Regions from separate parts of the Kitasatospora sp. NPDC087861 genome, predicted to be linked through region 1. Evidence: riboswitches for the same ligand, from Rfam matches in the RefSeq annotation. Region 1 holds a riboswitch; each other region holds the start of a gene.

What was found. A riboswitch is a leader RNA that binds a small molecule or an ion and turns the genes downstream of it on or off. The one in region 1 is predicted to bind cyclic di-AMP.
Region 2: another riboswitch for cyclic di-AMP. It lies ahead of ACIOJE_RS09985 (hypothetical protein); the one in region 1 lies ahead of ACIOJE_RS21215 (NlpC/P60 family protein).
Region 3: another riboswitch for cyclic di-AMP. It lies ahead of ACIOJE_RS10845 (transglycosylase family protein); the one in region 1 lies ahead of ACIOJE_RS21215 (NlpC/P60 family protein).
Region 4: another riboswitch for cyclic di-AMP. It lies ahead of ACIOJE_RS23230 (M23 family metallopeptidase); the one in region 1 lies ahead of ACIOJE_RS21215 (NlpC/P60 family protein).

Annotation. Positions count from the first base shown of each region.
Region 1 is NZ_JBIUUS010000014.1:173,365-178,675, forward strand. Features, by position in the region: gene ACIOJE_RS21210 (NlpC/P60 family protein) at 1-531, opposite strand, end outside; gene ACIOJE_RS21215 (NlpC/P60 family protein) at 759-1,904, opposite strand; cyclic di-AMP (ydaO/yuaA leader) riboswitch at 1,915-2,067, opposite strand; gene ACIOJE_RS21220 (C40 family peptidase) at 2,402-3,436, opposite strand; gene ACIOJE_RS21225 (NYN domain-containing protein) at 3,637-4,953, opposite strand; gene ACIOJE_RS21230 (hypothetical protein) at 5,254-5,311, opposite strand, start outside.
Region 2 is NZ_JBIUUS010000005.1:116,195-121,505, reverse strand. Features, by position in the region: gene ACIOJE_RS09995 (IclR family transcriptional regulator) at 1-13, shown strand, start outside; gene ACIOJE_RS09990 (hypothetical protein) at 200-943, shown strand; gene ACIOJE_RS09985 (hypothetical protein) at 1,020-2,435, opposite strand; cyclic di-AMP (ydaO/yuaA leader) riboswitch at 2,438-2,604, opposite strand; gene ACIOJE_RS09980 (esterase/lipase family protein) at 2,834-4,210, opposite strand; gene ACIOJE_RS09975 (MoaF-related domain-containing protein) at 4,420-4,749, shown strand; gene ACIOJE_RS09970 (esterase family protein) at 4,907-5,311, opposite strand, start outside.
Region 3 is NZ_JBIUUS010000005.1:320,623-325,933, reverse strand. Features, by position in the region: gene ACIOJE_RS10865 (helix-turn-helix transcriptional regulator) at 1-89, opposite strand, end outside; gene ACIOJE_RS10860 (ATP-binding protein) at 508-1,029, shown strand; gene ACIOJE_RS10855 (DUF397 domain-containing protein) at 1,445-1,708, opposite strand; gene ACIOJE_RS10850 (hypothetical protein) at 2,266-3,222, shown strand; cyclic di-AMP (ydaO/yuaA leader) riboswitch at 3,653-3,815, shown strand; gene ACIOJE_RS10845 (transglycosylase family protein) at 3,802-5,097, shown strand.
Region 4 is NZ_JBIUUS010000016.1:180,875-186,185, forward strand. Features, by position in the region: gene ACIOJE_RS23215 (TetR-like C-terminal domain-containing protein) at 1-182, opposite strand, end outside; gene ACIOJE_RS23220 (alpha/beta fold hydrolase) at 227-1,054, opposite strand; gene ACIOJE_RS23225 (YiaA/YiaB family inner membrane protein) at 1,184-1,462, opposite strand; cyclic di-AMP (ydaO/yuaA leader) riboswitch at 1,720-1,878, shown strand; gene ACIOJE_RS23230 (M23 family metallopeptidase) at 1,891-2,724, shown strand; gene ACIOJE_RS23235 (hypothetical protein) at 2,835-3,707, opposite strand; gene ACIOJE_RS23240 (GNAT family protein) at 3,750-4,322, shown strand; gene ACIOJE_RS23245 (sensor domain-containing protein) at 4,555-5,295, shown strand.

The DNA.
Region 1 (5,311 bases):
GAGCGAGCGGCGGGCCTGTTCCAGGTCGGCGAGCTTGCCGGAGGTCTCGGTGCGGCGCTGGTCGAGCCGGCGCTGGCGGGTGACCAGTTCGTGCAGGGTCTCCTGCTGCCGCTCGGCGGCCTGGCCGAGGGTGCGGGCCCGGTTCAGGTAGCCCTCCGGGTCGGTGGAGAGCATCAGCTGGACGGTCTGGGCCATACCGCCCCCGCGGTACTCGGCGCCGGCCACGGTGGCGAGGTCGCCGCGCAGCTGGTTGAGCTGGTCCTGGGCGGCGGCGACCTCGCCCTGCAGGATGGCGGTCTCACCCTGGAGGCGCTGCTGGGCGTCCTGCGCGGCGTTGTACTTCTCCGACGCCTGCTCGGCCTCGTCGTAGAGCTGCTCCACCTGCGCCTTGACGTCCTTGTGGGTGGGCGTGTCCGGCGTACCGGGGGCCGCCTGGGCGCTGCCGCCCGTCGTCACGCCGAGGGCGGTGGCGGCGGCCGCGGTCAGCACCAGCGCACGGGCGAGCAGTAGGGAACGGCGGTGCACGGGCATGGCGGCAGCGGCTCCAATCCTGCGGTGCGGCCCCGCCGCCGCACCGAAGGGGCGGCCCTCGAAGCGGGAGTCCGGTGGCAGACGTTAGCGAGTCCGGGCAACCGAGTCCAAACCCCTACCAACTCGAATATTTGACCAGTAATCGGACACCAGCCCGAGTCGCCGGAAAAGCCGCAGGCCCGGCCTTCCGTGGTGGAAGGCCGGGCCGGTCAGGACCTGAGCGGGGATCAGACCCGCACGATGGAGGTCAGCGGCATGTTGGAGACCGCCTCGTAGCGCACCGACGCGCCCGGCTTGGGGGCGTGCAGCACCTGGCCGTTGCCGGCGTAGATCCCCACGTGGTGGGCGTCGCCGAAGAAGATCAGCAGGTCGCCGGGCTGGGCCTGGGAGAGGTCCGTACCGATCCGGGTGCCGGCGTTGGCCTGCTCCTGCGAGGTGCGCGGCAGCGACACGTCGACCTGGTTGAACGCCCAGACCATCAGGCCGGAGCAGTCGAAGGAACTCGGACCGGTGCCGCCGCGGGCGTACGGGGTGCCGAGCTTGGAGGCGGCGATGGACAGCGCCGCGGCACCGCGCGAACTGCCTGCGGCCGGTTTGGGGGCCGTCGGCGCGGAGGTCTGCGGGGCACTCAGGTCGGTGCGGCTGGTGTCGCGGGAGGAGCGGTCGGCGCTCTGCTGGGCGGCGGCCTGCTGCTGAGCGGCCTTCGCGGCGGCGTCGGCCTTGGCCTTGGCGTCGGCGGCGGCCTTCTCCTCGGCCGCGCGCAGCGCCTGGCGCTCCTGCTCGGTCAGGGTGTTGAGGAGGTCCTGCGCGGCCTTGAGCTTGCCCTGGACCTCGTCCTTGGCGGCCTTCAGCTGCTGAGTGGTGCTCTCCATCTCGGCGAGCTTGCCCTGGGCCTCGGAGCGCACCTGGTCGAGCTTGCGCTGCTCCTCCTGGAGCTGCGTGAGCTGACCCTTCTGGGTGCTGCCGGCCTGGTTCAGGGTGTCGGCCTGGCTCAGGAAGTTGTCCGGGCTGGCGGAGAGCATCAGCTGGACGGTCTGGGATATGCCGCCGTTGCGGTACTGCTCGCCGGCGATCTCGGCCAGGCCGCCCTGCAGGTCGGTCACCTGCGCCTGCTGCCGCGCCACCTGGTCCTGCAGGCCGGCGACCTGCTTCTGCAGCTGCTGCTGCTTCTCCTGGGCGCCGTTGAGCTTCTCGGTCGCGACCTCGGCCTGCTCGTAGAGCTGGTCGACCTGCTCCTTGACCTGGTCCTTGGTCGGCTGCGGGTCCGCGTGGGCACCGGACTGCGCGGACATGGCGACCGCCGCGGCGGCGAAGCCGGTCAGGATCGACACCCGGGCGCGGCCGGCGGGCTTGGGACGACGATGGGACGCCACGAAGGCGGACTCCTTCTTCCTGCGCCGCCTACCGGGTGAGCTGACGGGTTCGGGCCGGAAGCATGCCCTACGACGCCTCACGGCCGTTCCACCGGCCGACCTGGCGCCGATTCACCCCGGAGGAACGTGGTTCCCCGGCTCCGCTCGACAGCGCCCCCGACTGCTGGGCTCCCCGTCGGGCAGGCACACGGCCCGCCCCGCTGCGTCGCGAACTCGACGGAAACCACCGCCGCCACCCCGGCTGGGCGATCGACAGTGCGGTGGTTCGAAGCACGACCCTAGTAACTGAACCGTGATCCGTTCAAATCCTTGTCAGAAAAAAGACGGAAGAAGACCAAAGTTCTTTGGTGAATATGACAGATGGTGATCACTGCCACACGCAAAGCTGATCGTCTTTCACGATGTGCTCGCCCGGCGGGCAAACCCGAACGCCACCCCCCGGTCGGAGGGTGGCGCGGATCACAGGCCCGGGCGGGGCCAACGGGCGTGTCGGGCCGTCAGACCCGGCGGATCGTGTTGATCGGCATCGCGTCGGCCTTCATCACCTTCACCACGTCGCCGGTGTGCGGCGCGTGCACCACCATGCCGTTGCCGATGTACATCGCGACGTGGTGCCGGTCGGGGCCGTAGATGACCAGGTCGCCCGGCTGGGCCTGGTCCAGCGTGACCCGGGTGCCGACGTTGCCCTGCTCCTGCGAGGTGCGCGGCAGCGAGATGCCGGCCTGGCCGTACGCCCAGACCATCAGGCCCGAGCAGTCGAAGGTGCTCGAGCCGGTGGCGCCCCACACGTACGGCGAGCCCTGCTTGCTCATCGCCTTGGCGACGGCCACGCCCGCGTAGCCACCGGCCTGCGGGAGGCTGCCGAGGTCGGTGCGCTCGCTGCCGCGCGAGGCCCGGTCGTCCTGCGTCTGCTGGGCGCGCAGCGCGGCGCGCTCCGAGGCGCTGAGCGAGTTCAGCAGGTCCTGCGCGGCCTTGAGCTTCTGGTTGACGTCCGACTTGGCCTGGTTCAGGTCCTTGGTGGTGGAGTCGAGCGAGGCCAGGACGGCGGCGGCCTCCGTCTTCTCCTGGTCCAGCCGGCGCTGCTGGTCCAGCAGACCCTTGAGCGCCTCGGTCTCGCTGGTGCTGGCCTGCTGGACGGTGGAGGCCTTCTCCAAGTAGCCGGACGGGTCGGAGGAGAGCATCAGCTGGACGGACGGGTCGATCCCGCCGGTGCGGTACTGCTCGCCCGCCACCCCGGCCAGGCCGGTCTGGAGCTGGGTCATCTGGTCCTGGCTGCGGGCCACCTGGTCCTGCAGCTGGTCGGCCTGCTTGCGGAGCTGGTCGGCCCGCTCCTTGGCGCCGTTGTACTTCTCCGCCGCCTGCTCCTGATCCTGCTGGAGCTGGTCGATCTGCGCCTTCACGTCGCTCTTGTTCGGCTGGGGCGCGGCATGCGCGGCGACCTGCGCGGAGAGTGCGACCGCAGTCGCAGCGGCGGCGGTGAGCACGGAGACCCGCGCGCGGCTCGGCTGCTTGGGACGGCGGTGGGAGGCCAAGGGAACTGCTCCTTCTTCCATCGGCCTCACCCGATCAGGTGAGAATCCGGAAAATAGGTTTGACGCCAGACCCTAGTGAAGATCTACGCGTTTTGCCACTCCCCCGAAGGCGTGAACTCCATTTCCCCCGCTGAATTCACGGGATGTGCACACCCTCGCAAACAGGGCGCTGACCAGGCATCATCCCGCCCGGACAGTGGTCAGGGCCGGGCCAGCCGGTTCAGCAGCAGAACGGAGGCCACGGGGCGCGCGCCCGCCTTCCGCACGCCCTCCGCGACCTCCCGGTCGGTGGATACCACCACCACCGGCCGGCCCTGCGGTTCGGCCCGCACCAGACGACGGATCAGCTCGTCCGCGGTCTCCCCGGTCCGACTGAACCGTACCCGCACACCGCGCGGTGGCGCCATGATCACCGGAACGTCCAGGTCCTGCCCGTCGAACACACAGGTGACCTCCGCCTGGGTGCGCTGGGCCAGCATCGCCAGCCCGCCCAGCAGCCGGATCCGCTGCTGCTCCAGCGGCAGCGCCGGATAGCCGGTCTTGGTCACGTTGTAGCCGTCCACCACCAGGTGCACCTGCGGGATCGCCAGCAGCTGGTCCAGCAGCGCCGGATCGTCGTCGGCCAGGCCGCGCCGGGCCACGTCGTGCGGCGAGGCCGACTCCGGCACCACCGCCTCCACCAGGTCCGCCGGGCGGATCTGCGAGACCGGCAGCGCCAGCTCCCGCTGCAGCCCCTGTGCCGACTGCAGCACGGTGTCCAGCAGCAGCCGCAGCCGCATGTCCTCGACGCTGCGCCCCTCGCGGGCCGACCGGCGGCCCTGCTCGGCGGCGGTCTCCAGCTCCCCGACCCGGTGCCGCAACCGCCGGGCCTCGGTCTCCGCGGCGCCGCGCTCGGCCGCCGCCTGCGCCTTCGCGGCCTCCAGCTCCCCGGCCACCCGCCGGGTCTCGGCCTGCGCCCGGCGGGTGTCGCTCTCCAGCGAGCGCACCTTCTTGCGCAGCGACTCGGCCTCCCGGCGGACGTCCTCGGACTCCGCGCGCTGCCGGTCCAGGTCCGCCCGCGCGGCGGCCCGCAGCTCGGCCAGCTCGGCCTGCAGCTTCTCCACCAGCCGGGCGGCCTCGGCGACCGCGCCCTCGGCACCGGCCCGCTCGGCCTCCTCCCCGGCCTCGGCGACCAGCCGGCTCCAACCGGCCGAGCGCACCAGGTAGGCGGCGGCCGCGACGTCCATCGGATCGGCGGCGCCCGGGACACTGCCCGACTCCAACGCCTTCACCAGGTCCGGCTGGCCCAGCCGCAGCCGCTCCGCTATCCGCACCCGGAAGGCCGGCTCCGACTCCAGCGCCGCGGCCAGCGCGGTGGCCGCGTACTTGGCCCGCCGGGCCGGGGTGAACTTGACGTACTGGCGCAGGCTCTGCGGCAGCTCGCCCTGCGGCAGTCCGCCGAGCGCGTCCGAGGCCAGGCCGACCACGCGCCGGCGCACGCCCTCGGGCAGCGGCCGGTCGAGCTTCTCGACGGCCAGCTCCGCCTCCGCCGACCCGTCGGTGCCACCGCGCTCGCCGGAGTCCGCCGCCCCGCCGGGGGCCGCGGACTCGGACGGGGCCGCGTCCGCGGCCGGCGCCTGCGCGTCCGCAGCGGGCTGAAGCCCCTGCGCTTCGGCGGGCTCCCTCGCTGCGTCCACCACGTCCTCGGCTCCGATCCTGGTCCTACGGGGCACGGCCCGCGGCCGCCGCCCCTGTCGTCACGTTCTGTGCGTCCTGTCTGTATTGTCCCAGTGCGGTGGCCGGGCGCGCCGCGCACCCGTCCACCGGACCGTCGGGCGTCAACCCTGCTCGGCGGGGGCCTCCGCGCCCTCGGCGCCCGGACGGGCCACCAGCTCG
Region 2 (5,311 bases), on a different contig from region 1:
CCTCGCACCCTGACGCCTCGCCAGAACGACGCTGCTGCAGGGGACGTCGGACCGGTCGACTTCCCGTGCGCGGGTTCGCCCGTTCGGGCGGACGGCGGGCGGGTTGCGCCGTACCCCCGGTGGCGGCTCGGCCACCCTGGTGCGGACGCGGCCCGCGACGGCGCGGGCCGCCGGAACGCAAGGGCACGGGTGAGCGGCGATGGAGCGCAGCGATGCGGGGCGCGGCTGTTCTGGACACGGGGACGGCGGTCTCAGGGACGGCGGTCTCAGGGACAGCGGCTTCCGGGACGGCGGCTTCCGGGTGGGCGCCTGCGGGGACTGGGGCTACGGGGAATCCGGTCGCGGCCACGCGGCGCTCGGCAGTTCGGCGTACGGGGAGTCGACGTACGGGGAACCGGTGCGCCGGGGGTTCGGCGGGGCCTGGTTCGTCGCGGCCGTGGCGGCGGGTTGCGCGGCGGCGACGCTGGCCGCCGGCCCGTCCTGGGCGCTGCGGCGGCCCGAGCCGCGGCCGGCGGTGGACGTCAGCGTCGCCGCCACGCCGTCGCACTCCGACCTGGAGGTGGTCCGGATGGACCCGGACGCCGCTCCGCCCGGCGGCACCACCACCGTCCACGCGTTCGTGGCCAACGGCGGCCCGGACACCACCGCCTCGCCGTTCACGGTCGTGGTGACGCTACCGGACGGGGTGACGCCGGAGGGCCCGTACTTCCCGTCCGACTGCAAGGTGCTGCGGGACGGCCGCGAGGTGCGGTGCGTCTTCGGGCCCGGCCTGCCCCCGCTGCGTACCGCGACCGCGCTCGTCCCGGTCCGGCTGGACCCGGGCCTGCCGGTCGGCCGGCTCGGTGGCGGCGCGGTCGCGGTGCGCAGCCCGGACGACCGGAACGAGCGCAACAACCGGCAGCCGTTCGACCTCACGGTGGTCGAGACGGCTGCCGGTTCCTGACCGGGCCCGGCCGGCGGTCACCGGTACGCGGTGGTCACCGGTTCGCGGGTAGCGGCACCCGGTTACCGATTACTGGTTACCGGTACACGCGGACGTAGTCGGCGGCGAAGGTGATCGGGGCGGTCCCCTGCGGCGCGGGGTGGTACTGCCCCGCGCCGACCGACAGGTTGAGGATCAGGTACGCCGACCAGTTGGCGCCGACGCCCTTGCCGTCCGAGAAGACCTTGACGCCGTTGACGTACCAGTCCACCGAGGTGGCGCCGTAATACGTCCCGATGGTCACCCACTGGTCCTTCGCGATCGCGCTCGCGTCGGTGTAGTACTTGGGGTTGCCGGGGTTGACGTGGTTGGTCAGCTCCAGCAGGTTCGGGTTGTCGGGGTGGTACTCGAAGGAGTCGACCTCCCCGTTGCCGTTCTTCCAGGTCCAGAGGGCCGGCCAGGCGCCGGAGCCGGACGGCAGCTTGACCCGGGTCTCGGCGTAGTCGCCGGTCTTGACCTGGAAGCCCTCGCTGGAGCCCTCGGTGGTCAGGAAGCCGGTGTTCCAGGCCTGCTTGCCGTTCTCCAGCGTGCTGCCGCTCGGCGCGGCGGTGAAGGTGGCGACCCCGTTCGCGACGCTGACGTTGTTCTTGTTCAGCCAGTCGAGCTTGTTGTCGTCCGGGTTGTGGTTGCCGTACTTGTACGAGCTGGTCTTGTCGCCGACCCAGCGCGAACCCCAGCTGATCGGACTGTTGAACTCGTCGGACCAGGTCAGCGACTTGCCGGCGACCGGGGAGACCGGGGTGCTCGGCGACGGACTGGCCGTGGCGCTCGGGCTGCTCGTCGGGGAGGGCTTCGGGGTCGGGGTGGCGGTCGGCTTCGGGGTGGCGGTCGCGGTCGGAGCCGGGGTCGAGGTCGGAGCCGGGGTCGAGGTCGCGGTCGGAGCCGGGGTCGAGGTCGGAGCCGGGGTCGAGGTCGCGGTCGGAGCCGGGGTCGAGGTCGCGGTCGCGGTCGCGGTCGGCGCCGGGGTCGGAGTCGAGGTCGGCGCCGGGGCGTTGGAGACCACGAGCTGCTGCGAGGGCAGGTTGTGCCAGGCCCCGCCGAGGTCCTGCCAGAAGCCGAACTGGGTGTACGTCCCGGCCGGCAGGGTGCGCGCGCCGCTGGTGAAGTTCAGGCCGCTCGGGCAGATCCGCGCGTTGGAGGCGTTGCCGGGGAAGTCGAGGTTGGCGCCGGACGCGTCCCGGACGCCCACGCCGACGGTCTTCGCGGTGAAGCAGGCCGAGGAGTGCAGGGTCAGCGAGGCGGTGGTGGCCTTGGTCGCGACCATGGTCGCCGGGGCCAGCCGGTCCTGGGTGACGGTCGGAGCGGTGGCGGCCTGGGCACCGGTGACGGCCGGCAGGCCGAACAGTCCGGCGCCGGTGATGGCGAACGCTCCGGTGGCGGCGAGAGCGGCGCTGCGGCCCCGGCGGGAGGGGCGGGCGTGACGCGGCGCGCGGCGACGGGCAGGCTGGTGCATGGGAGTGTCCTCTGCGACGCCTGCGAGGTGAGCTGTCGGATTCGGGCGGAGGTGGCCCGGCCGCCGGTGGAAGCGGCTTCACCCCTAGCCACGGCCCGCACGCGGGAGCGTACGGGCCGGGCGCTGACCTTGGTTCCCCCGCTCCTGTCCGTTGTGGTGCTCGATTGCCGACCGGCGGGTGGACAGGACTCGGCGTCCCGGCGGCGGAGTCCGCGAGAGCGAACGACCGTTGCAGGCTAGGCAGACCGTACGTGAACGGACAACCCGGCCGGGTCGGTTGTCGCACAGCTCACAGTGGTGTCGATCAACGACGCTGTGTGGTGGATCCGTTGGGGTCGATCAAGGGATCGGCGGACCAGGGAAGCAGCGGATCGGAAGCGGATCAGCGGACCAAGGGATCAGTCGAGCCAGCCGTCGACCTGGCTCTCGGCCTCCGGCGCCCAGGCGAGTTCCAGGTGGTTGAGACCGGCGAGCAGCCGGGTGCCGCCGATCGTCGCGACACCGGTGGTGTCCAGGGCGCTCGCGGTGAACACGATGCCGTCGCTGGGCCCCCGGTTCTCGTTGAGCACGCCCGGGATGTCGGCCGACCCGCCCGCGAGCAGGTAGGTGCGCACCGACGCCGGGACTCCGGCCTGCTGCAGCGGCGCGATCAGCGACCCGGCGTCGATCGCCGCCTGGATGCCCTGGCCGGAGGTGTAGAAGCCCTGGCCGCCGTAGTAGGTGGTCCACCAGTCCTGGGAGGTGCCGTCCACCCCGTACCGGCCGTCCCAGCGGGCGAGCAGCTGACGCTGTCCCGGGTAGCAGTCGTGGCCGCCGGTGGGCAGCACGCCGAGGCAGGGCTGCGCGGTGTACGTGCCGTAGCAGGTCATGTACAGGTGCGGGGACGGCGCGTTGGCGGTGCCGCCGCAGGCCGGCCAGGCGGCCAGGTCGAAGGACCAGCCGTGCGCGTACACGTAGTCGAGCCCGCCGTTCGGCCCGCCGAGGGCGATCAGGCGGCGCACGTCGCCCGCGTACGCCCTCCCCCAGGACGGGCGCACCGAGGACACGTACGCCCGGGCGGCGACCTCGCCCTTGCTCCACGCCACCACGTCCACCTGGGAGACCCCGAGCCGGGCCCGGATCAGCGCGACGGCGTCGCCGACGGTCTGCGCCTGGAGCAGGTTGTCGCCCTGTTTGTGGGCGAAGCCGATGGCGAACACCCGGTGGCCGGTGCCGGCGAGGTACTGGGCCAGGCCGGTGGACGGGCAGGCGGAGGCGCCGCAGGTGCCGCTCTCGGCCGGGTTCGCCCAGGCGCGGTCGACGTTGTCGTTGGCGCCGTGGACCAGCAGGACGGGGGTCTGGCGGCCGCCGGCGTCCCAGCCGGTCGCGGAGTACAGCAGGAAGCGGCCGGAGTAGGGCTCGCCGGTGCCGCCGAAGTACGTTCGGCGGGCGCCGTCCTGGTCGCCGCGACCGTCGGCCGGGTACTGCTCGGCGCGGAAGCCGGGGGTGGTGTCGAGGTAGCGCTCGACCTTGGCCCAGCCGTTGCCGGGGGCGGGGAAGGTGGCTTCCAGGGCGAGGGGGGCGGCGGCGGCTTGGGCGGCGGAGGTCTGCGCGGTGGCGGCCTGCGCGGTGGCGGCCGCTTGGGCCGTGGTGGGGGTGCCGAGGAGGAGGGCGGCGAGGGTGAGCAGGACGGCGGACAGCGCGGTGGGGGTGCGGCGCGGCGTGCCGGGTCTCGGCGTGCGGGGTCTCGGCGCTCCGGGTCTCGTGGGGGTGGCGCTCGTGGGGGTGCGTCTCATGGGGGTGGACGGTAGGACCGGCCCGCGGCGGGCGCCCAGGTGCCGGTCATACACCCCGGAGGCCGGCACGGTGGCGGCCGGTGCCGTGGCGCACTGCCCACGGGCGCGCCTGCTCGGCTCACCGGGTCGGATAAATTGGAGGTCCGACATCTTCCGCAGTGCACAAGACCGCCGTGCACGGCCTCACGGAAACGAGGTACCGCCCCACCATGACCGCGCCCCTGCCCGCCTTCGCCGGCCGCACCTACCTCTTCCGGGCCGACAACGGCGCGGCCTTCCGCAACACCTATTCGGCCGACGGCCGGCGGCTGCGCTGGGAGGGCCTCGGCGAGTCGGCGGGCCAGTGGGAGGACGTGCTACTGCACGTCGCCGAGGTGGCACCGGAGATCTACTTCATCAGCTGGACGGAGCAGAGCGGGATCACCGTCAGCCACGTCATGGACCTCGGCCGACTGACGGTGCGCGCCTTCTGGACGTACGAGGGCGAGGGCGGCCGGGTCGGCGAGCTGCACACCGGGACGCTGGAGCGGGTGGTCTGAGCCTCGCCGCTCCCGCGCCCCGGGGCTGGTCCCCTGCTGTCGGCCTTGCCTGCCCGTTGATCCGCTCGGATCAGCTAGATCCACTAGATCCACTGGGTCCACCGGGTCTGCTGGGTCTGCTGGGTCTGCTGGGTCCGCTGGAACTGCTCGGGTCTGCTCAGACGGTCTGGTTCGGCACCTTGAGGTGCTGGGACAGCCACTCCAGCGAGGACGGCAGCAGGGCGCTCCAGGTCTCGAAGTTGTGGCCGCCGTTCTCCAGCATGCTGTAGGAGGCCTTCATCGGGGCCTGCACCGCGTCGACGAAGGCCTCGGTGTCGTGCCGGTAGTTGCCGTCGCCCTTCTTGGTACCGGCCAGCAGCACGGACACCTTCGGCTGCGGCAGGTTCTTCAGCCGCCACATCAGGTTGGCCTCGTCGCGGCGCTGCTTGCTGCCGCCGAAGAGGTCGCCCGTGGTCGGGTCGTCGGCGGCGTCGTAGTAGGCGGAGAGCGCGACGGCGGTCGGGAAGACGTCCGGGTGGCGCATGGCCAACTTGAGGGCGCAGTAGCCGCCGGTCGAGTTGCC
Region 3 (5,311 bases), on a different contig from region 1:
ATGCCGCGCGTCTCACGCAGGCGACGCAGCTGCGAGCCGAGGAGGATCCGGCGGACCATCGAGCCGCCGCCCGGCTGAACTGTGGTCATGCGGTCGAAACCTCCACCTAGGGCAAACAGCGCACAGTCTGCCATCAGTTGAGCGCTCACGGTGCCGATACTGACGGATGTTCCTATCAGTTCCGCACTCCGAGCACCAGGATGCACGTGCATTCGGCGCTTGCATATGCCAATAGTGCGACTGCACGTGAATCGACTCTTGCATCTGCAGTGAGCGCACACCACCATGGTGCACGTGCACCTGCACATCCCTGGCATTCCCGCGGGCTCCGCGTCGACCCCACGCGCGACTCCGTGCACCGACCCGGCGGCGTCCCCCCGCGCCACCGGGCGTTCGAGTGCGCGCGCGCTGGTCGAAGGGGCGGCCGAGCGGCCGAGCGAGTCGGAGGTGACCGGCATGACCCCGGCGGGTCCAGCCGTGTCCGCCCCCTTATGGGAGGAGCTCTTCATGAGCACCGGTACGGCTTTGGCGATTGACCCCCATGTGGTCACCTGCACGCTCGCTCCTCGCTTCGAAGCCGTCAGAACCGCGCGCGACTTCGCCCGGACCTCTCTTCAGCGCTGGGGCCTGATGGAGTTGTTCGACGACGTCGCGCTGGTGGCCTCGGAACTGGTGACCAACGCACTACGGCATGCGATCGGCGCACGGCCCGACCCCGCGGGCGGCGCCCAAGGCGGGTACGACTTTCCCATACAGCCGACCGCTGAAGGCCGACTGCCGATCCGAATAAGCCTGGTCCACCGCTCTCCCCAGGTGGTCTGCGCGGTGAGCGATCCGAGCAGCATCGGTCCGGTCGCCCGGGAGGCGGACTTCGTCGCCGAATCCGGCCGCGGACTGCACCTGGTGGAGTCCTTCAGCCGCTCCTGGGGCTGGCACCCGCTGGGCAGCGGCAAGGTGGTCTGGGCCCTGTTCGAGGCGGAGCCGGCCACCGGTTCCGAACTCGGTGGACGGCACCGGCGCTCGGCCTAGCGCCAGGCGGCGCGCGGCCGGCCGAGGAAGGCCCCGGGAGGACCACGCCCCGGGCTCCTCAGGACGGACCGGCGGGCCGGGCGCACGTGCGCGACAGGCCCCGGCGCGACTCTCAGAACGATTCCCCGGACGACTCCCGGGGCAGCCCCCGGACACGCCTCCGGGCCACCTGTCGGCCGAGCCGCAGGACGAACCACCGGACGGGCCGCCGGACGGGCCGCCGGGCCGGCCGCGGTACAGGGTCCGGACGGGTCGCCGGACGGCGCGCGGGTCCACTCGCGGCGCCCTCGCAGGGTTGACCGCGAGGTCGTGGAGCGGCCGCGGAAGAGCCGGGGTCGGAACCGGAACCGGAAAAGACAAAGGCCGTCGCGGTGTCAGCACCCACGACGGCCCCCCGATGGAAGACGGCGGCCGGTCAGACCGCCAGGTGGTCGAACTCCCCGTCCTTGGCCCCCAGCAGCAGGGCGGCGATCTCGGCCCGCGTATAGATGAGCGCCGGACCTTCCGGGAAGCGCGAGTTGCGCATCGCCACATCGCCCCCCGGCAGGGCCGCGAACTCGACGCAGTTCCCCTGGGAGTTGCTGTGCAGGCTCTTCTGCCAGACCACCCCCTTGAGGTCGGCGGCCGCCATCCCGTTGTAGGTGTCGTACGAGCCGTGCGTGTCCTGCGAGTCGTGCATAGAAATCTCCCGAAGAGCTCCGGAGTGGTCGTCCAGCGCGGCGCCCCCGGCACCCGCCGAACGAACGGACCGGCCCCGTACCGGCCCGGCACAACGCCTCACTTGACGTGATGATAGCTGCTGTGCACGTGCATCAGCACGGGACATTGCAGGTGCACGAGGCCTTTCACCGCCGCCCCGAACTCTTCACGGACCCTTCTCCTGACGGTACGTAAACGGACATAGTCGAGTGAATCGCCAGATCTCCGATAACCGGCCGTGAGCGTTTCCCCGCTGAATGTTGATCTTCCGGCGCCGGGAGTCGCACCGCCGTGACCCTCCGTCAAGCGAACCTCAAGCTGTGAGACATCTCACGCGCCACAGTCGCAACTCGACGCCCCGTCGGACACGTCATGGCAACTGGCGGTGACCATCCGAGGCCAGGGGGAGATATGTCCGAATTGCGGGCAAACCACCCGGACGGCACACCGGATGCGCGGCGCACGCACCATGACCACGCGAAACCCGAACGGCAGCCGACTGCAGGCCTGACGGGCCGATGTCCTACGATCTCCGGCATGAGCACCGCAGCCATCCCGGGCGCGCCACTGCCCGTCCGTAGTCCAGGCTCCCGTGCGCGGGGGCGCCACCGCCGCCCCGAGCGCCCCGAGATCCCGGCCGGCTCCCCGGCCCTGGTGCTCGCCGTGCCCGCGACCGCCGGGCCCGAGTCCCGCTCGGTCGTCGAGGAGCTGCTGTCGATCGTCCGCAGCGAGCAGGGCGGCGTCCAGACCGCCGTCGGCTACCTCCCCGGCAACGCCGCCGAGAGCACCGGCGGTGACGAGCACACCGTCGCCGAACTGCTGGCCATGGCCGCCGAGGCCGGCCTGCCCGCACCGGTCCTGGTACCGCTGGTACCCGGCCCGCACGGATTCCTGACCGAACTTCACGCCCTCGCCGCGGAGTACGGAGCGCCCGTCACCGACGTGCTCGGCCCGCACCCGCTGCTCGCCGAGGCCGTGCACGTGCGACTGTCCGAGGCCGGCCTGGCCCGGGCCGACCGCGCCCGGCTGTTCGCCATCGCGACCGCCGCGGACGGCGTGGTGCTCACCACCGTCGGCGGCGAGGACGCCGCCGCGGCGGCCGGCATCACCGGCGTCCTGCTGGCGGCCCGACTGGCCGTCCCGGTCGTCCCCGCCGCGCTCGACGTGCCCGGCTCGGTCGCCGCGGCCGTCAACCACCTCAAGGAGACCGGCTCCCAGCGCCCGGCGCTGGCCCCGCTGGTGATCGGGCCGGAGGCCGACTCGGAGCTGCTCGCCGCGGCCGCCGAGGAGACCGGCTGCCCGTCCGCCGCGCCGCTGGGCGCCTACCCGACGGTCGGCCAGCTGATCGCCTCCACCTACCTGGCCGCGCTGCCCGCACCCTCCCCGGAGGCCGAGGCCGCCGCAGAGGCGGAGGCGGAGGCCGCCGAGGGCACCCACGCCGGTCGCGCCGCCCACGCGGCTCACGCCGCCGCCGAGGGGCCTGCCGACCGGTAACGGACACCACGCGCACCGAGAGGGCCCGGGACGGTAGCGTTCCGGGCCCTTTCGGCTTGTCCCGTACGGGAGTTAAGGGGCGAATGAGAGTAATGTCCGTTCTGTTCGCATTTGTTCGCCGCCGCCTGGCGTACCCCCCGGCTGTCGAGGCGCACCCACACCCCCTTCCCGCGCCTATGCCCTCATGCGACCCGACGCGCCGTCACTCACTCCCTGAAGCTCAGACAGTTACGTACGCCTATAGCGACGTTGCCGAAAAACGGTCATTTCCGATCATGATGGGTTAGGGAAATGGCGCTTCTCACCAAACCGTGATGTGCATCACAGGTGTTTGCAGTTTGAACTTAAGTCTGCTTAACGTGCTCCCCGTTCGTGGCCACACGGACCCAGTTCATCCGCGACGCCGAGTCCTGCCGTCGGATGTCCTGGCAGCGCGAAAACGCATCACGGCAGGAGCGGGGGACCCACAGGTAAGTCGCCCCGGACCGCTCTTCGGAACGGTTCAGGGCTAGGGGTGAAGCCGCGCCCACAGCGCGGCCGGGCAACTCCAGCCCGAATCCGACAGCTCACCTCGCAGGCGTGGGAGAGGACCGCGTCTTCATGCTGCCCACCAACGGCACCCGTCTGTCCAGCCGCACCCGACGCGTGATCGCCGCCATCGGCGTCGCGGGCGTCGGCCTCAGCATCCCGTGCCTCACCTCCGGCACCGCCTCCGCCGCCTCCGTCGCCACCTGGGACAAGGTCGCCCAGTGCGAGAGCACCGGCAACTGGAGCATCAACACCGGCAACGGCTTCTACGGCGGCCTGCAGTTCACCTCCAGCACCTGGGCCGCCTTCGGTGGCACCGCCTACGCCCCGCAGGCCAACCGGGCCACCAAGGACCAGCAGATCGCCGTCGCCGAGAAGGTGCTCGCCTCGCAGGGCCCGGGCGCCTGGCCGGTGTGCTCCGTCCAGGCCGGCCTGACCAAGGGCGGCGCCGCGGCGTCCGTCGACACCGCGGCCGGTTCGACCACCGGCTCGACCGCCGCCAAGCCTGCCGCCAAGCCCGCTGCCCCGGCCGCCAAGCCGACGCAGGACCAGGCCCCCGCCACGAAGCCCGCTTCGAAGCCGGCCGCGCCGGCCCAGGACCAGGCACAGGCCCAGGGCAACGCCCAGGCCCAGGGCGGGGACTACACCGTCGCCGCCGGCGACTGGCTGTCCTCGATCGCCGACAAGAACAACGTCCAGGGCGGCTGGCAGCGGCTGTACGAGCTCAACCGCGGCACCCTGACCGAGGGTCCGGACACCATCTACCCGGGCCAGCGCCTGTCGTTCAAGGACGGCGGCCAGGCGGCCCAGCAGTCGGCGCAGGCCGACCAGTCCGGCTCGGGCTTCACCTGGTTCGACCGCTCGCAGAAGTCCGGCCAGACCTCCAACGGCGGTGCCGTGAACGCCAAGCCGGCCGCGCAGAGCCAGGCCCCGGCCTCGAAGCCGGCCGCCCAGGCGCAGACTCAGGCCCCCGCCCAGACCGCCACCGGCAGCATGGCCGCCGCGGTCTCCTTCGCCAAGTCGAAGGTCGGCCAGGCCTACGTCTACGGCGGCACCGGCAACGGCGGCTGGGACTGCTCCGGTCTGACCCAGGCCGCGCTGCGTGCCGCGGGCGTCTCCGTCCCGCGCGTCGCCGCCGACCAGGCCGCCGCCAGCACCCACGTCTCGCTGGACAGCCTCCAGGCGGGCGACCTGCTGTTCTGGTCCAACAACGGCAAGGACTCCGGCGTCTACCACGTCGCGATCTACATCGGCGGCGGCCAGTACGTCGAGGCCGCCAACCCGAGCTCGGGCGTGCGCCTGCAGACCGTCGCCAACTGGGCCCCGGACTTCGCCGGCCGGGTCTGAGGACGACGGGCGAGCGACAAGGAACAGGTAACAGATGACGGCTGACAGATAACAGATAACAGATTTCATCATCTGTCACCTGTCAGCCGTCGCCCGCCCCCGGGGAGAGTCTGGTCGCTCCTCCGGGGGTTCCGGCGCATCCCGCCCCCGACGACCAGGGGCCATGGTCAAAGCCCGCGCCAGCGGGCATGCTGCTGCTCCGCAGCAGAGGAGG
Region 4 (5,311 bases), on a different contig from region 1:
CGGACGGCGATCAGCCGCCGCAGTTCGGCGAGGCCGCCGCTGACGTGCTTGTACAGCGACGGGGTGGCGACCCCGGCCCGGGCGGCGACGGCGGCCAGGGTGAGGGCGTCGAGGCCCTGCTCGTCGATGAGGGCGAGGGCGTGGCCGACGACCTGGTCGGGGGTCAGTCCTACTCGGGGCATGGGTGCGGTCTCTCCGGTGGAAGGGGCGGCGGGGCCGGGTCGGCTCAGGCGAGTTCGGCGAGGAAGGGCAGCAGGGCGTCGGCCGTGGCCTGCGGGTTGTCGGCCATCGGGTAGTGCCCGGACCCCTCGATCATCACCTTCCGGGCGCCCAGCGCCGAGGCCTGCCGGTCGGCGACGACCTCCGGCTTGGGGAAGTCGGGGTCCTTGCTGCCCATGACGACGAGCGCCGGGCAGCGGACGGCCTCGGTCCAGCCGACCGGTGCGGAGTCGCCGGCGACCTGCCCGCGGGTGGCGGTCTTGCGGCCGGGGGTGCGCAGCGCGGCGACGAGTCCGTCGACGTACGCGTCGAAGTCGGCGGGCTTGGCGCCGGGGAAGGCGAGCTTGCGGTGGTACAGGCCCCAGAAGGCGGGCCAGTGGACGAGCGCGGCGCCCATGGCACGGACGACGCCGCGCATCAGGGCGTTCGGCGGCGGGTTCTCGATGAAGGCGTCCAGCAGGGTGATGCCGGCGACGCGGGCGGGGGCGTCCCCGGCGACCTTGACGACCGTCGCGCCGGTGTAGGAGTTGCCGACCAGGACGGCGCGCTCGATGCCGAGGTGGTCGAGCAGGGCGAGGACGTCGGCGGCGATGGCGGTGGGGGAGTAGTCGTCCCAGACGATCGAGGATTCGCCGAAGCCGCGCAGGTCCATGGTGACGACCCGGTGGCCGGCGGCGGTCAGCAGGGGGCGGAGGTGCCGGTACGCGGCGCGGGTGTCGAGCATCCCGGGGAGCAGGACGACGGGGGTGCCCTCGCCGTGCCGGGTGTCGTCGTAGGCGATCCGGCCGCCGTGGACGTCGAGGTACTGGGTGCTGGGGGCGCTGGTGGCGTTCATGGTGGGCCTCCTGGGACCGCCGGTGCGGGTCATCGGCCGTTCTGCCGATAGCCATAAAGCTAAGGCTAATAGCCTTAGCCGTCAAGCTCTCGGCAGGCAGTCGGAGTGCCGACCCTCGGAGTCCGCCCCTCAGGCCCCCTCGACCTTGAACGGGTCGTGTTCGCTGAGCAGCTTCTCCAGCCGGGCCTGGTCCACCCGGGTGACGATCTCGTTCGTCTCCTGCCGGTCGCGGATCACCTTGGCCAGCGTGAAGGAGGAGGTGACGGTGTAGAGGAGGCCGATGCCGAGGAAGGCCCGGGTCCAGCCGCCGACCGGCAGGTAGGCGATTCCGACGGCGAGGGCGCTGCCGGACAGCGCGAAGGACAGTACGGCCTGGAGGTGGTACGCGGCCGTCGTGCGTGACTGCATCGGTGCGTTCATGGCGCCAGAATGCGGCGGCGCGGCCGGGCCGCACATGAGTAGGAGTACTCAGGTGGGGGGTCGTTCGTTGACGTCCGATCATGTTAGGTGGCGTCAATGGTGGTCAAGGGTCGCAAAACGCCCATCGTGTCCCAGATTGCCCCGCCCGTCTCCGGTCGTCCCGAGCGAACGGCTTGGAATCAGGGCCTCCTAGGATTAACGTTTGATAACGCAGCGCGGTCGTCAACGCCGTACCCAGACGGCACCGTGCGCCGTCGCCTAATCCCGCCGGCCGGCCTCCGGGCAGGTCAGGGAGCCGGGGAACCACGTTCCTTGGGGTGAATCGGCAGGGCTCCGGCCCGGCCGTAGGAGACCTTCCTGCTCCGAACCCGTCAGCTAACCCGGTAGGCGCGAAGGAAGGAAAGGAGCGCGCCTCCGTGGCGTCGACGCACACCCCGGCACACCCGGCCGGCCCCGCAGCCGGTACCCAGCTCCTCGACCACCCCGGCTCGGACAGCCCCGAGCACTCCGGCCCGGACGTCGAGACCAACCGGCACCGGATGCCGCGTCAGACCCGTGGGGCCTCCCCGCTGCTCGGCGTCACTGCCGTCGCCGCGACCCTGGGCGCCACCGGCTTCGCCTCCGCCACCCCGGCTGCCGCCCCCGCCATCGAGGCCCCGGACGAGACCCCGGTCGCGCTCTCCGCCGACCCCGGCCTCGCGCTCGCCGCCCGCATCCAGCAGCAGGCCGACAGCCAGCGCACCGCCGCCGAGGAGGGCGCCCGCGTGCAGGCCGCGAAGGAGGCGGAGGCCAAGGCCGCCGCCAAGGAGGCCGAGGCCAAGCGGGCCGCCGACGAGGCCGAGCGGGCCAAGGCCGCCGCCCTCACCCTGCCGGTGCGCGACTACAACCTCTCCGCCCACTACGGCCAGAGCGCCCGCTACTGGGCCCACCTGCACACCGGCCTGGACTTCGCCGCCGACACCGGCACCCCCGTCTACGCGGTCGGCCAGGGCACCATCACCTCGGCCGGCTGGTCCGGCTCGTACGGCTACCGGATCGTCGAGACGCTGCCCGACGGCACCGAAATCTGGTACTGCCACCTCTCCTCGATCATCAAGGGCTCCGGCAAGGTCGGCTCCGGCCAGCAGATCGGCAAGGTCGGTGCGACCGGCAACGTGACCGGCCCGCACCTGCACCTGGAGGTCCGCCCCGGCGGCGGCGCCCCGGTCGACCCGGAGACCTGGCTCCAGCAGCGCGGCCTCAACCCCTGACGCACCCGCGAAGCCCCGGCCGCACACCGCGCGGCCGGGGCTCCGTCACATCACGCCCGGACGCGCCGGGCTCAGACACGCCGCGCCCGCACACGTCACTCCTGCACACGTCACTCCTGCGCCAGCCCCGCCAGATACGTGTCGATCTCCTCCTGCCCCGGCTCCGGTGCGAGGTCCGGGAACTCCGTCACCAGCAGCCGCGGCAGCCCGGGCGCCGTCCACTCCCCGTACAGGTCGAGCGCCGCCTCCGCCGCCGCGTCCTCGAACTCCCCGAAGTCCCCGGCGAGTTCGTCCGGCATCGGCCGGCCCAGCGCGGTCAGCTCGGCCAGGTTGCGGTAGCTGCGCCGCATCAGGCCCTGCTCCAGCAGCCGGCGCGCGCCATCGGTGGCCATGCCGACCGACAGCACCCGGGCCGGGCCCCAGCCCTGCTCGTCCACCTCGTCCAACCAGCCGGCCTGCCCCAGCGCGGCGAACGCGGCCAGCCGCTCGTCCTGCGTCAGCTCCCGGAATCCGGCCAGCCAGGCCCGGACCTCGGCCTCGTCCGCGACGTCCACCCCGTGCGCGTGCAGCAGCAGCGCGTACAGCCGGGGCCAGGTCACCAGGTCGGCGCGGCGCAGCAGCCCGGCCGCGACCTCGCCCTGCCACTCGGCCTCGGCGTGCAGCCGCTCCTGGCGCTTGGCGTTGAGGCGCTTGGCCGCCCGCTGGTGGTCGACCACCAGCCGCACGGCGGCGCCGTACGCCAGCGGGTCCGCCTCCGGCTCGGGTTGGACGTACAGGTAGAGCCGCTCGTACAGCAGGTGTTCCACCGCGGTCGAGGTCAGTTCGGGCCAGCCGTCGTGCATCCTGCCCTCGCCCAGCTCCAGCAGGGCCAGCACCGCGCGCAGCGGCGCCTCGGCCACCGGGGCGCGGTCCTGCGCCGCCGCCCAGGCGAGCAGGTCGGCGGCCCTGGTGCGCGGGGCGAGTCGCAGGTCTTCGTCGTTCATAGCTCGAACGGTAGCCGCTGGCCGGGGGTAGGGTCGGCTGCCATGGTCCCCGTCCGACTCACCGGCCCCCGCCTGGCCATCCGCGAGTACCACCACACCCCCGGTGACGTGGACGCGCTGTACGCGCTGTTCGGTGACCCGGAGGTCACCCGGTACCTCCCCTTCGATCCGCGCGACCGCGAGACCTGCGCCGACCAGATCGAGCTCTACCTGGAGGAGGCGATGGCGCCGGAGCGGGACACCTACCGGCTCGCCGTCACCCGGCGCGCCGACGCCGAGGACCCGGCGGACGCCGCGCCGATCGCCCACGCTTCCCTCACTCTCGGCGGGTACCGCTCCGCCCACCTCGGCTACGTGCTGGACCGCGAGGTCTGGGGCCGCGGCTACGCGGGCGAGATCGCCGGGCTGCTCTGCGACCTCGCCTTCGGCCCCCTCGGGCTGCACCGGCTGGCCGCCCGGGTCGACGTGGACAACGCGGCCTCCGCCAAGGTGCTCACCCGGCTCGGGTTCCAGTGGGAGGGGCGGGTCCGGCACGACCTGTGCAAGGGCGGCGTCTGGTCCGACTCCCACCTGTACTCGCTGCTCGCCGACGAGTGGCCGGGCGCGGACGGCTGACGACCCGCGGGGACGGCCGCCCGGCTCTCCCTGCCCGGCCCTCCCCGACCACCCTCCCCGACGACCGTCCCCGACCACCCGCGCAGACCGCCCGCCCCGCCCGAGGCGGACCCGAGACCGGCCCGGGGGTTAACCCCACCCCTGATCCGCCAGGCCTCCGGATCCTCCCCGGCTCGCCGTCCGGCCAGACTGGGAGCATCAGCCACCGAGAACGAGGGACCGAGGCCGGGACATGATCAGCAGCCGAAGCACGCTGGACCGCGAGTGGGACGTCCTCGGCGGTTACGGCGACGACCAGCGCTCCACCCGGGCCCACCGGACCGAGCAGCCGCCGGCCGTCTGGTGGGCGCCGTTCTCCGCCCACTACTACCGCGAGATCGGCTACACGCTCACCGGTCTGCCGGTGGCGATCGTCGGCTTCGCCCTCGCGACCACCCTGTTCTGCGTGGGGATCGGCACCTTCGTCACCGTCCTCGGCGTGCCCGTGCTGGCCGCCCTGACCTCCGCCGCCCGCGGCATGGGCCGGCTGGAGCGCGCCCGGGCCCGCGGCATGCTGGCGCTGGACGTGCCCGGCCCGGCGCCGGTGCGCCAGGTCCGCCAGGGCGCCTGGGGGGCGATCACCGCGCGCCTGGCGGACGCGGCCGGGTGGAAGGCCGTGCTGTACCAGGTGGTGATGCTCCCGTGGGCGATCTTCAGCTTCGCCCTGTCGCTGGTGTTCCTGGTGCTCGGCTGGGCGATGGCGCTGTATCCGCTCTACCACTGGGTGTTCCCGACCTTCACCACCTGGCGCGGGTACCGGCTCTTCGACTTCTACGACAGCGACCACGTCCGGCACCTCTACTACGTCGAGGGGGCCTGGCAGATCGCCGCGTTCTCACTGACCGGGATCCTGCTCGTGCTCTTCACCGCGCAGCTGGTCCGGGGCCTGACCAACGTGAACCGGGCCGCCGCCCGTGGCCTGCTCGGCCGCTGAACCCGCTGAACCCGCT